DNA from 2 places in the Spiractinospora alimapuensis genome. Region 1 is predicted to be linked to the other one. Evidence: riboswitches for the same ligand, from Rfam matches in the RefSeq annotation. Region 1 holds a riboswitch; the other holds the start of a gene.
What was found. A riboswitch is a leader RNA that binds a small molecule or an ion and turns the genes downstream of it on or off. The one in region 1 is predicted to bind glycine.
Positions count from the first base shown of each region.

Region 2: another riboswitch for glycine. It lies ahead of gcvT (glycine cleavage system aminomethyltransferase GcvT); the one in region 1 lies ahead of gcvP (aminomethyl-transferring glycine dehydrogenase).

Region 1 is NZ_CP072467.1:833,896-838,676, reverse strand. It holds gene J4H86_RS03950 (FHA domain-containing protein) at 1-347, shown strand, start outside; gene J4H86_RS03945 (bifunctional nuclease family protein) at 565-1,035, shown strand; gene J4H86_RS03940 (MerR family transcriptional regulator) at 1,179-1,778, shown strand; glycine riboswitch at 2,014-2,102, shown strand; gene gcvP (aminomethyl-transferring glycine dehydrogenase) at 2,177-4,781, shown strand, end outside.
Region 2 is NZ_CP072467.1:2,381,774-2,386,554, reverse strand. It holds gene J4H86_RS10860 (3-deoxy-7-phosphoheptulonate synthase) at 104-1,159, shown strand; glycine riboswitch at 1,242-1,341, shown strand; glycine riboswitch at 1,342-1,456, shown strand; gene gcvT (glycine cleavage system aminomethyltransferase GcvT) at 1,496-2,602, shown strand; gene gcvH (glycine cleavage system protein GcvH) at 2,636-3,016, shown strand; gene J4H86_RS10845 (serine hydroxymethyltransferase) at 3,021-4,289, shown strand; gene J4H86_RS10840 (HAD family hydrolase) at 4,414-4,781, shown strand, end outside.

The DNA.
Region 1 (4,781 bases):
AGGACGCCGAGCCCGACCTCGGCTCGGTGGACGCACTCCCCGCGGGGACGGCGCTGCTGGTGGTGAAGCGCGGCCCCAACGCGGGCAGTCGGTTCCTGCTGGACAGCGACGTGACCACGGCGGGCCGTCATCCCAACAGCGACATCTTCCTCGACGACGTCACCGTCTCACGGCGCCACGTCGAGTTCTACCGACGCGGCGGTTCCTTCGGCGTACGCGACGTGGGCAGCCTGAACGGCACCTACGTCAACCGGGAGCGCATCGACGACGCGGAGCTGGGCGGCGGGGACGAGGTCCAGATCGGCAAGTTCCGACTGGTGCTCCTCACCAACCCACGCCAGGGCTGACGGGCGGCACCCGGAAGGCTTCGTGGCGTCACCAGGTAAGGTTTGGACGGGGGGCGGACCGGACAGCTTGTACGAAGAGGACACAAGCGGACGCGGCCGGCCTACTCGGGCGAACTTCGCGGTCTCCGTGCGCGGTGAGCGGCGGGAAACGTGAGGGTGAGATGACCACGCATCCGGGTGCCCTCCCGAACGCGACGAGTCGTGGGACGGAGCCGCAGTGAAGCACATGGAGGTTGTCGGCGTCCGGGTGGAGATGCCGTCGAATCAGCCCATCGTCCTGCTCAAAGAGTCCGATGGCGAGCGGTACCTACCGATCTGGATCGGCGCTGTGGAGGCCACGGCGATCGCGCTGGCTCAGCAGGGCGTGGTTCCGGCGCGGCCACTGACACACGACCTGTTTCGCGACGTTCTCGAGGCGTTGGACGCCACGCTGAACACGGTCAACATCACCGGGTTGCAGGACGGCATCTACTACGCTGAGCTCGTGTTCTCCAACGGGGTCGAGGTCAGCGCGCGGCCCTCGGACTCCATCGCCCTCGCGTTGCGGATGGGGGCGGCGATCTACGCTCGTGAGGACGTGATCGACGAGGCGGGGGTTCCGATTCCCGACGAGCAGGAGGACGAGGTCGCTCGATTCAAGGAGTTCCTCGACCAGATCAGTCCGGACGATTTCGGGCGTACGACCTAAACCCGTTCGCGGATCTCGCGACGCGCCGCGCGTGTCGTTGACGCTTTACGGCCGACCGGCCTACCTTCATCAAGGAGCAACCTGCGGCGTTGCATCGTTTCTCCCCTATCGGATGCCGCGGGTCGAGGAGCCGGAGGTTCGGCGTGGCGGTAACCAGAGGCAAGCGGCAAGCCGCCGAGCACAGGCCATCAACGTTCCGACGATCCGGGGAACCGGAGCCGTTGTGTGACGAAGAGGACGTGTCGGCACTGTCCACGGACATGGGCTACCGAGGGCCAGCCGCCTGCGCTGCGGCGGAGATCACCTTCCGTCAGCTCGACTACTGGGCGAGGACCCGTCTGGTCGAACCGAGTCTGCGCTCGGGCACCGGCGGCGACGGGCTGCGCCTCTACAGCCTCCGCGACATCCTGATCCTCAAGGTCGTCAAACGACTGCTCGACACGGGCATCTCGCTGCAGCAGATCCGCGCCGCGGTCCACCATCTCCGCAATCGGGGAACCAGTGACCTCGCCCAGATCACCCTCATGAGCGACGGCGTGAGCATCTACGAGTGCTCCACCGCCGAGGAGGTCGCCGACCTGCTGCAACACGGGCAGGGCGTGTTCGGGATCGCGTTGGGCAAGGTGTGGCGGGAACTCGCCGGCAGCGTCGAGGCCATGCCGGGTGAAACCCTCGACGCGCCTGACCCCGCCGGGTTCCCCGCCGACGAACTCGCGCTTCGCCGCCGTCGCAAGACCGGTTGAGATCCCTCCCTCACCGCCCACGCTCCGAATCCCACGGACTCGCACCCGTCCTGTCGCGGTGACGCACCGCGTGTGAATGATCGCTCTGGGTCGTAGGAGTGTTTCGTGTTCCGCGTGAGAGGCGTTGTCCCGACCCGTGAGGGGGTTGGTGGTTGGGTCGCCGCACCCGGCACGAGTTATGATGGGATCACAAGTTAACCGGTGTCGCTATTGGGGTGACACCACAATGTGCCGCTGATACCGCGCGGGAGAGTCCCCACACAAGGGGGCGCCGAAGGGGCAACATCCCCGGAACCTCTCAGGCCACCGGACCGCGTGGTGGAGGCCACTCTGAAGCCACCCGGCGACAGAGGGGGACCCTGCAACGGGGCTGACAACCACCGCGACAGGAGGTCTCCGTGGCCGACAACGAGAACAAGCAGACCGCGAACCCCCGATTCGCCGACCGCCACATCGGGACCACCCCCCAGGAGTGGGACACGATGCTGGCCGCCATCGACCGGTCGGGCGTCGAGGAACTGATGGACGCGGCCGTGCCGCACACGATCCGCACCGACACCCACGCCAGCGGCGTCCTCCCCGCGCCGGCGACCGAGGCCGAGGCGCTCGCCGAGCTGCGCTCCCTCGCCGCCCGCAACCAGGTCCTCACGTCGATGATCGGCCGTGGGTACTACGACACCCTCACCCCGCCGGCCATCCGGAGAAACATCCTGGAGAACCCGTCGTGGTACACCGCCTACACCCCCTACCAGCCCGAGATCTCCCAGGGCCGTCTGGAGGCCCTGCTCAACTTCCAGACACTGGTCAGTGACCTCACGGGGTTGCCCATCGCCGGCGCGTCCCTGCTGGACGAGGCGACGGCCGCCGCCGAGGCGATGACGTTGGCGCGTCGCGCCACCAAGGGCGACCGCGACACCTTCGTCGTGGACGCCGACGTCTTCCCCCAGACCCTGGCCGTGCTGCGGACCCGCGCGGAGCCTCTGGGCATCAGCCTGGTCACCGCGGACCTCTCGCAGGGCCTGCCCGAGGGTGAACCCTTCGGTGTGCTGGTGCAGTACCCGGCCGCCTCGGGTGCGGTCCGCGACCCCCGCCCCGTCATCGAGGCGGCGCACGAACGCGGGGCCCAGGCCGTCGTGGTCGCCGACCCGCTCGCGCTGACCGTGCTGCGCGCCCCGGGGGAGCTCGGAGCCGACATCGCCGTCGGGTCGATGCAGCGTTTCGGGGTCCCCATGAGCTTCGGCGGTCCCCACGCCGGCTACATGGCGGTCCGCGAGGGACTCCAGCGTCAGCTTCCCGGGCGCCTGGTGGGTGTCTCGGTGGACGCCGCCGGGCTTCCCGCCTACCGGCTCGCGCTGCAGACGCGCGAACAGCACATCCGCCGGGAGAAGGCGACCAGCAACATCTGCACCGCTCAGGTCCTGCTCGCGGTGATGGCCGGAACCTACGCGGTGTACCACGGGCCGCGCGGGCTGCGGGCGATCGCCGAGCGGGTGCACGCGCACGCCGAACAGCTCGCGGCGGCGCTGCGCGGCATCGGTGTCGAGGTGCCGCATCCGCACCACTTCGACACGGTGCAGGCGCGGGTTCCCGGGCGCGCCGACGTGGTCGTCGCCGAGGCGCGCGCCGCGGGCGTCAACCTGCTGCGGGTGGACGCCGACACCGTCGGGGTGTCCTGTGACGAGGCCACGACCGGCGAGCACCTCGACACGGTGGTGCGTGCGTTCGGTGGTGCGGGTGCCCACGACGTCGTCCCGGAGGGTGCGTCGATTCCCACCGGTCTGCGTCGGGGTATCGACTACCTCACCCACCCCGTGTTCAACAGCCACCACAGCGAGACGTCGCTGGTGCGCTACCTGCGCCGGCTGGCCGACCGTGACCTGGCCCTGGACCGCACGATGATCCCGCTGGGGTCGTGCACCATGAAGCTGAACGCCGCCGCCGAGATGGAGGCCATCACCTGGCCCGAGTTCGCCGGCCTGCACCCCCTGGCCCCGCTGGACCAGGCCGAGGGGATGCTGCGGGTGATTCGGGACCTGGAGCGCTGGCTCGCTGACGTCACCGGCTACGCGGCGGTGTCACTGCAGCCCAACGCGGGGTCCCAGGGGGAGTTGGCGGGTCTGCTGGCCATCCGCGCCTGGCACCACTCGCGTGGGGATCACCAGCGGGACCTGTGTCTGATCCCCTCCTCCGCGCACGGCACCAACGCCGCGAGCGCCATCATGGCCGGCATGCGGGTCAAGGTGGTCGCCTGTGACGACAACGGCAACGTCGATGTCGAGGCGCTGCGGGCGGAACTGGACGCCAACCGGGACAGCGTCGCCGCGATCATGGTGACCTACCCGTCCACGCACGGCGTGTACGAGGAGTCGATCGCGGAGGTGTGCTCGCTGGTGCACGACGCGGGCGGCCAGGTCTACGTGGACGGCGCGAACCTCAACGCCCTGCTGGGATACGCCAAGCCCGGCGAGTTCGGTGCCGACGTGAGCCATCTGAACCTGCACAAGACGTTCTGCATCCCGCACGGAGGCGGCGGTCCGGGGGTGGGCCCGGTCGCCGTACGGTCCCACCTGGCGGACTTCCTGCCCAACCATCCGGGACAGCCCGACGCGGGGCCGGTCACCGGCGTCGGTCCGGTGTCCGCGGCGCCGTTCGGCTCCGCGGGGATCCTCCCGATCTCCTGGGCCTACGTCCGAATGATGGGCGCGGACGGTCTGCGCGCCGCCACGCAGGGCGCGGTGCTCTCGGCCAACTACGTCGCCAGCCGCCTCGCTCCGCACTACCCGGTGCTCTACACCGGAGCCGAGGGGCTGGTCGCCCACGAGTGCATCATCGACGTGCGCCCCCTCACCAAGAGCACCGGGATCACCGGGGAGGACATCGCCAAGCGGCTCATCGACTACGGGTTCCACGCGCCGACGATGTCGTTCCCCGTGGCCGGCACGTTGATGGTGGAGCCCACCGAGAGCGAGGACCTGGCCGAACTCGACCGGTTCTGCGACGCCA
Region 2 (4,781 bases), 1.5 Mb from region 1:
CGGGGGCGGTCTGGGTGGCCCGCGATCTCCCGATCCGCAGCGTGTGACCTCGGCCCGCCGGCTACGCTGGATCCGCTACCGGCGTTGAGGAGGAGTAACGGGAATGGCACGGACCAACGACAGGCGGGTTGTCAGCTACGAACCGCTGATCGCCCCCGCGGACCTGGCCACCGAGCAGCCGATGGGGCCGGAACAGAGCGCGGTCTGCGAGGACGCCCGGGCGGAGGTCACGCGCATCCTCAACCACGAGGACGACCGTCTACTCGTCGTCGTGGGCCCGTGCTCGGTGCACGACCCGGCCCAGGCCATCGACTACGCGACGCGGCTGGCCGAGGTGATGCCCCGGCTGAGCGGCGACCTGCGCATCGTGATGCGGGTCTACTTCGAGAAGCCCCGCACCACGGTCGGGTGGAAGGGGCTCATCAACGATCCCGGGCTGGACGGGAGCTTCGAGGTCCACCGGGGCCTGCGCGCCGCCCGCGAACTCCTGCTGAACATCGGTTCGCTGGGTGTCCCCAGCGGCACCGAGTTCCTCGACCCGATCACCCCGCAGTACATCGCCGAGGCCCTCGCCTGGGGCGCCATCGGTGCCCGCACCACCGAGAGCCAGGTGCACCGTCAGCTCGCCAGCGGCCTCAGCATGCCGGTGGGCTTCAAGAACGGCACCGACGGCGACGCCCAGGTCGCGGTGGACGCCTGCCGTGCCTCGGCCGAGCCGCACACCTTCTTCGGGGTGGACCCGGCCGGCGCCGGGTCGGTGGTCACCACCGCCGGTAACCCCGACTGCCACGTGATCCTCCGCGGTGGACGCACCGGCCCCAACTACGACGCGGCCGGCGTCGCGGCGGCGCTGGCCACCGTGCGCTCGGCGGGGCTCCCCGAACGCCTGATGATCGACGCCAGCCACGCCAACAGCGGCAAGGACCACGAGCGCCAGCCGCTGGTTGCCGAGGCGATCGCCGACCAGGTCGCCGCCGGCCAGCGCGGGATCGTCGGGGTGATGCTGGAGAGCTTCATCGTCCCCGGCGCGCAGCGGCTCGGCGACCCCGCGACGCTCACCTACGGCCAGAGCATCACCGACGCCTGCATGGGATGGGACACGACCGTCACCGTGCTTGAGCGGCTCGCCGAGGCGGTGCGCAAGCGCCGGTCCAACTAGCGAGAGTCGGCGGTCGGGCGGCGCCCGTGTCGGGGTGCCGCCGGCCCGCGAGAACCGCCACTGCTAAGCTGGCGTGGGCTGTCGAACCCGCACGGGAGAGAGTCCTCGCCGCCAGCGGGGACCGCCGAAGGAGCAATTCCTCCCCGAAGAACCTCTCAGGCGTTCAGGACCGTGTGGGTGAGCCAACTCTGGAAAGCAGGGGCTCTGGTCTCTCGCCGAAGGTGCAAGCCGCGCCAGCACCACCCGAGAAAGGGACACGCGGTGAAGCTCTCAGGCACCGATGACAGAGGGGGAGGGTTGAGGCGTCGTGTCTAGAAGTCGTCCATCCCCTCGGGAGTGCCAGTGAAAGAACCCCGCCGCACACCTCTCTACGAGGTGCACCAGAACCTCGGAGCCACCCTCGTCGACTTCGCCGGCTGGCAGATGCCGGTTCGCTACGCCCGCGAGAGCGAGGAACACCTCGCCGTGCGTCACCAGGCGGGCCTGTTCGACCTTTCGCACATGGGCGAGATCCGGGTCACGGGGCGGCAGGCGGGCGACGCCCTGGACTACGCGCTCGTCGGCGCGATGTCCACGCTGCGTCCCGGCCGCGCCCGCTACTCAATGATCACCGACGCCGAGGGCGGCGTCCTCGACGACCTGATCACCTACCGGCTCGGTGAGGACGAGTACCTCGTCGTCGCCAACGCGGCCAACACCGACGTGGTCGTGGACGCGCTGCTGGAGCGGGCCTCCGGCTTCGACGCCCAGGTCATCGACGACTCCGCCGACTACGCCCTGCTCGCGGTGCAGGGCCCCAACGCCGTGACCATCCTCGCCGGCCTCACCGACACCCCGCTCGACGAGATCAAGTACTTCGCCGGCTACACCGCTACGGTCGCCGGACACGACGTCCTCCTCGCGCGGACCGGATACACCGGAGAGGACGGGTTCGAACTTTTCCTCCGAGAGCCCGAACGGGCGCCCGCGCTGTGGGAAGCGCTGACCGACGCGGGCCGCGACCACGGGCTTCTCCCGGCCGGACTCTCCGCTCGGGACACGCTGCGCCTGGAGGCCGGCATGCCCCTGTACGGGCATGAGCTCTCCCGTGACGTCACTCCGTACGAAGCTGGGCTTGGGCGGGTGGTAAACCTGGAGAAACCCGCGGATTTCGTGGGGCGCTCCGCGCTGCGGGCGCGCGCGGAGGCCGGCCCACGCAGCCGTCTGGTGGGTTTGGTCGGACGCGGACGGAGAGTGCCCCGTCAGGGGTACGCCGTGTTGCACGAAGGTGCCCGAGTCGGCACGATCACCAGCGGGGCGCCCTCGCCGACGGTAGGGCGCCCCATTGCGATGGCATATCTGGACACCGAAATCGACGCCGGCGGCGAGCTGGCTGTGGACGTTCGTGGCAGACCGGAGCCCGCCGACGCGGTCGAGCTGCCGTTCTACAGGCGTCAACGCTGAGGGCGTCGTCTGTTGGAATCAAGGAGTACGGAGTTGAGCGTTCCTGCCGAGCTGGGCTACACGAGCGAGCACGAGTGGGTATCCGTGACCGACGGAGTCGCCACCGTGGGGATCACCGCGTACGCGGCCGAAGCCCTGGGCGAGATTGTCTATGTGGAGGCGCCCGAGGTGGGCTCCTCCGTCACTGCCGGAGAGACGTGTGGCGAAGTCGAGTCCACCAAATCCGTCAGCGACATCTATTCGCCGGTCGACGGGGAGGTGGTTGAGGTCAACCAATCCGTCGAGGACGATCCGGAGACCGTGGGGAGTGACCCCTACGGTCAGGGGTGGCTGTTCAAGGTCGAACTGGCCCAGGACCCCGAGGACCTGATGACCCCGGAGCAGTACACAAGCCTCATCGAAGGAGAGAGTTAAGCGCATGTCCAGCCTCCTCAACCAGCCGCTCGCGCAGGTCGACCCTGAGGTAGCGACCGCGGTGGACGCGGAGCTTCGGCGCCAGCGTGACACCCTGGAGATGATCGCTTCGGAGAACTTCGCTCCGCAGGCGGTTCTAGAGGCACAAGGGTCAGTGCTCACCAACAAATACGCGGAAGGCTACCCCGGGAAGCGTTACTACGGCGGCTGCGAGCATGTCGATGTGATCGAACAGCTCGCGATCGACCGGGCCAAGGAACTGTTCGGCGCCGAGTACGCCAACGTGCAGCCGCACGCGGGCGCGCAGGCCAACACGGCCGTCTACTTCGCACTGCTCAACGCCGGCGACACCATTCTTGGTCTGGACCTGGCCCATGGCGGCCATCTCACGCACGGGATGCGGCTGAACTACTCCGGGAAGATCCTCAACGCCGTCGCCTACCACGTGGACGAGTCCACGGGGCTGGTGGACTACGACGAGGTCGCGAAGCTGGCGAAGGAACACCAGCCGCGCATGATCGTCGCTGGGTGGTCGGCCTATCCGCGTCAACTCGACTTCGCCCGCTTCCGGGCGATCGCCGACGAGGTGGGCGCGCTGCTGCTGGTTGACATGGCCCACTTCGCGGGCCTGGTGGCCGCGGGACTGCACCCCAACCCGGTCCCGCACGCGGATGTCGTCACCACGACGACGCACAAGACCCTGGGTGGTCCGCGTGCTGGACTGATCCTGGCCAAGGAGGAGTACGGAAAGAAGCTCAACTCGGCCGTGTTCCCGGGGCTCCAGGGCGGGCCGCTGGAACACGCCATCGCCGGTAAGGCCGTGGCGCTGAAGATCGCCGGATCCGAGGAGTTCAAGGACCGGCAGCGCCGCACGCTGGCGGGTGCCCGAATCCTCGCCGAGCGGCTGTCGCAGTCCGACGCCTCCGAGGTCGGTGTCCGCGTCCTCACCGGAGGCACGGATGTCCACCTGGTGCTGGTGGACCTGCGTGAGTCGGAGCTGGACGGGCGTCAGGCCGAGGACCGGCTGCACGAGATCGGGATCACCGTCAACCGCAACGCGGTCCCCGGGGACCCGCGTCCGCCGATGGTGACCTCCGGACTACGGATCGGGACCCCGGCGCTGGCGACCCGTGGATTCTCCGAGGAGGACTTCACCGAGGTGGCCGACGTCATCGCCGCCGCGCTCCGGCCGGACTTCGACGCTGAGGCTCTCAGCGCTCGGGTCACCGCGCTGGCGCGCAAGCACCCCCTGTACCCGGGGATCGGCTCCTGAGAGCGGGGGTGACCCGGCCCTCGCGGCCGGGTGACCCCCGACCCTCGGGCGCACCTCCCCGGCGGAGGCCCGCCGGCCGTTCGATAGCGTGGGTGGTCGGTGCCGGCACGGGGAAAGGGCAGGCGTGGGAACTCGACTCATCTTGTGGGACATCGACCGGACCCTGATCGACTCCGACGGGACGGGATACGCCGCATTCGCGGCGGCCTTCCGCGAGTTCACCGGCCTGAGCGACTTCGAGCGCACCCAGGGCCCGGGCCGCACCGAGTGGAAGTGGTTCACCGAGACCCTGCACGCCAACGGCATGCGTGACCCCGGTGACTGGTTCCCCCAGTTCCGTGACCTCCTGGTCAAGGAGTTCGCCGAGCGGGCCAAGGAGATCACCCCCGAGACGATCCTCCTGCCCGGCGTCCCCGAGGTGCTACGGCGGACCGCGGACCACCCGGACATGGTGTCCTCGCTGCTGACCGGGAACTCCAAGGCCAACGCCCG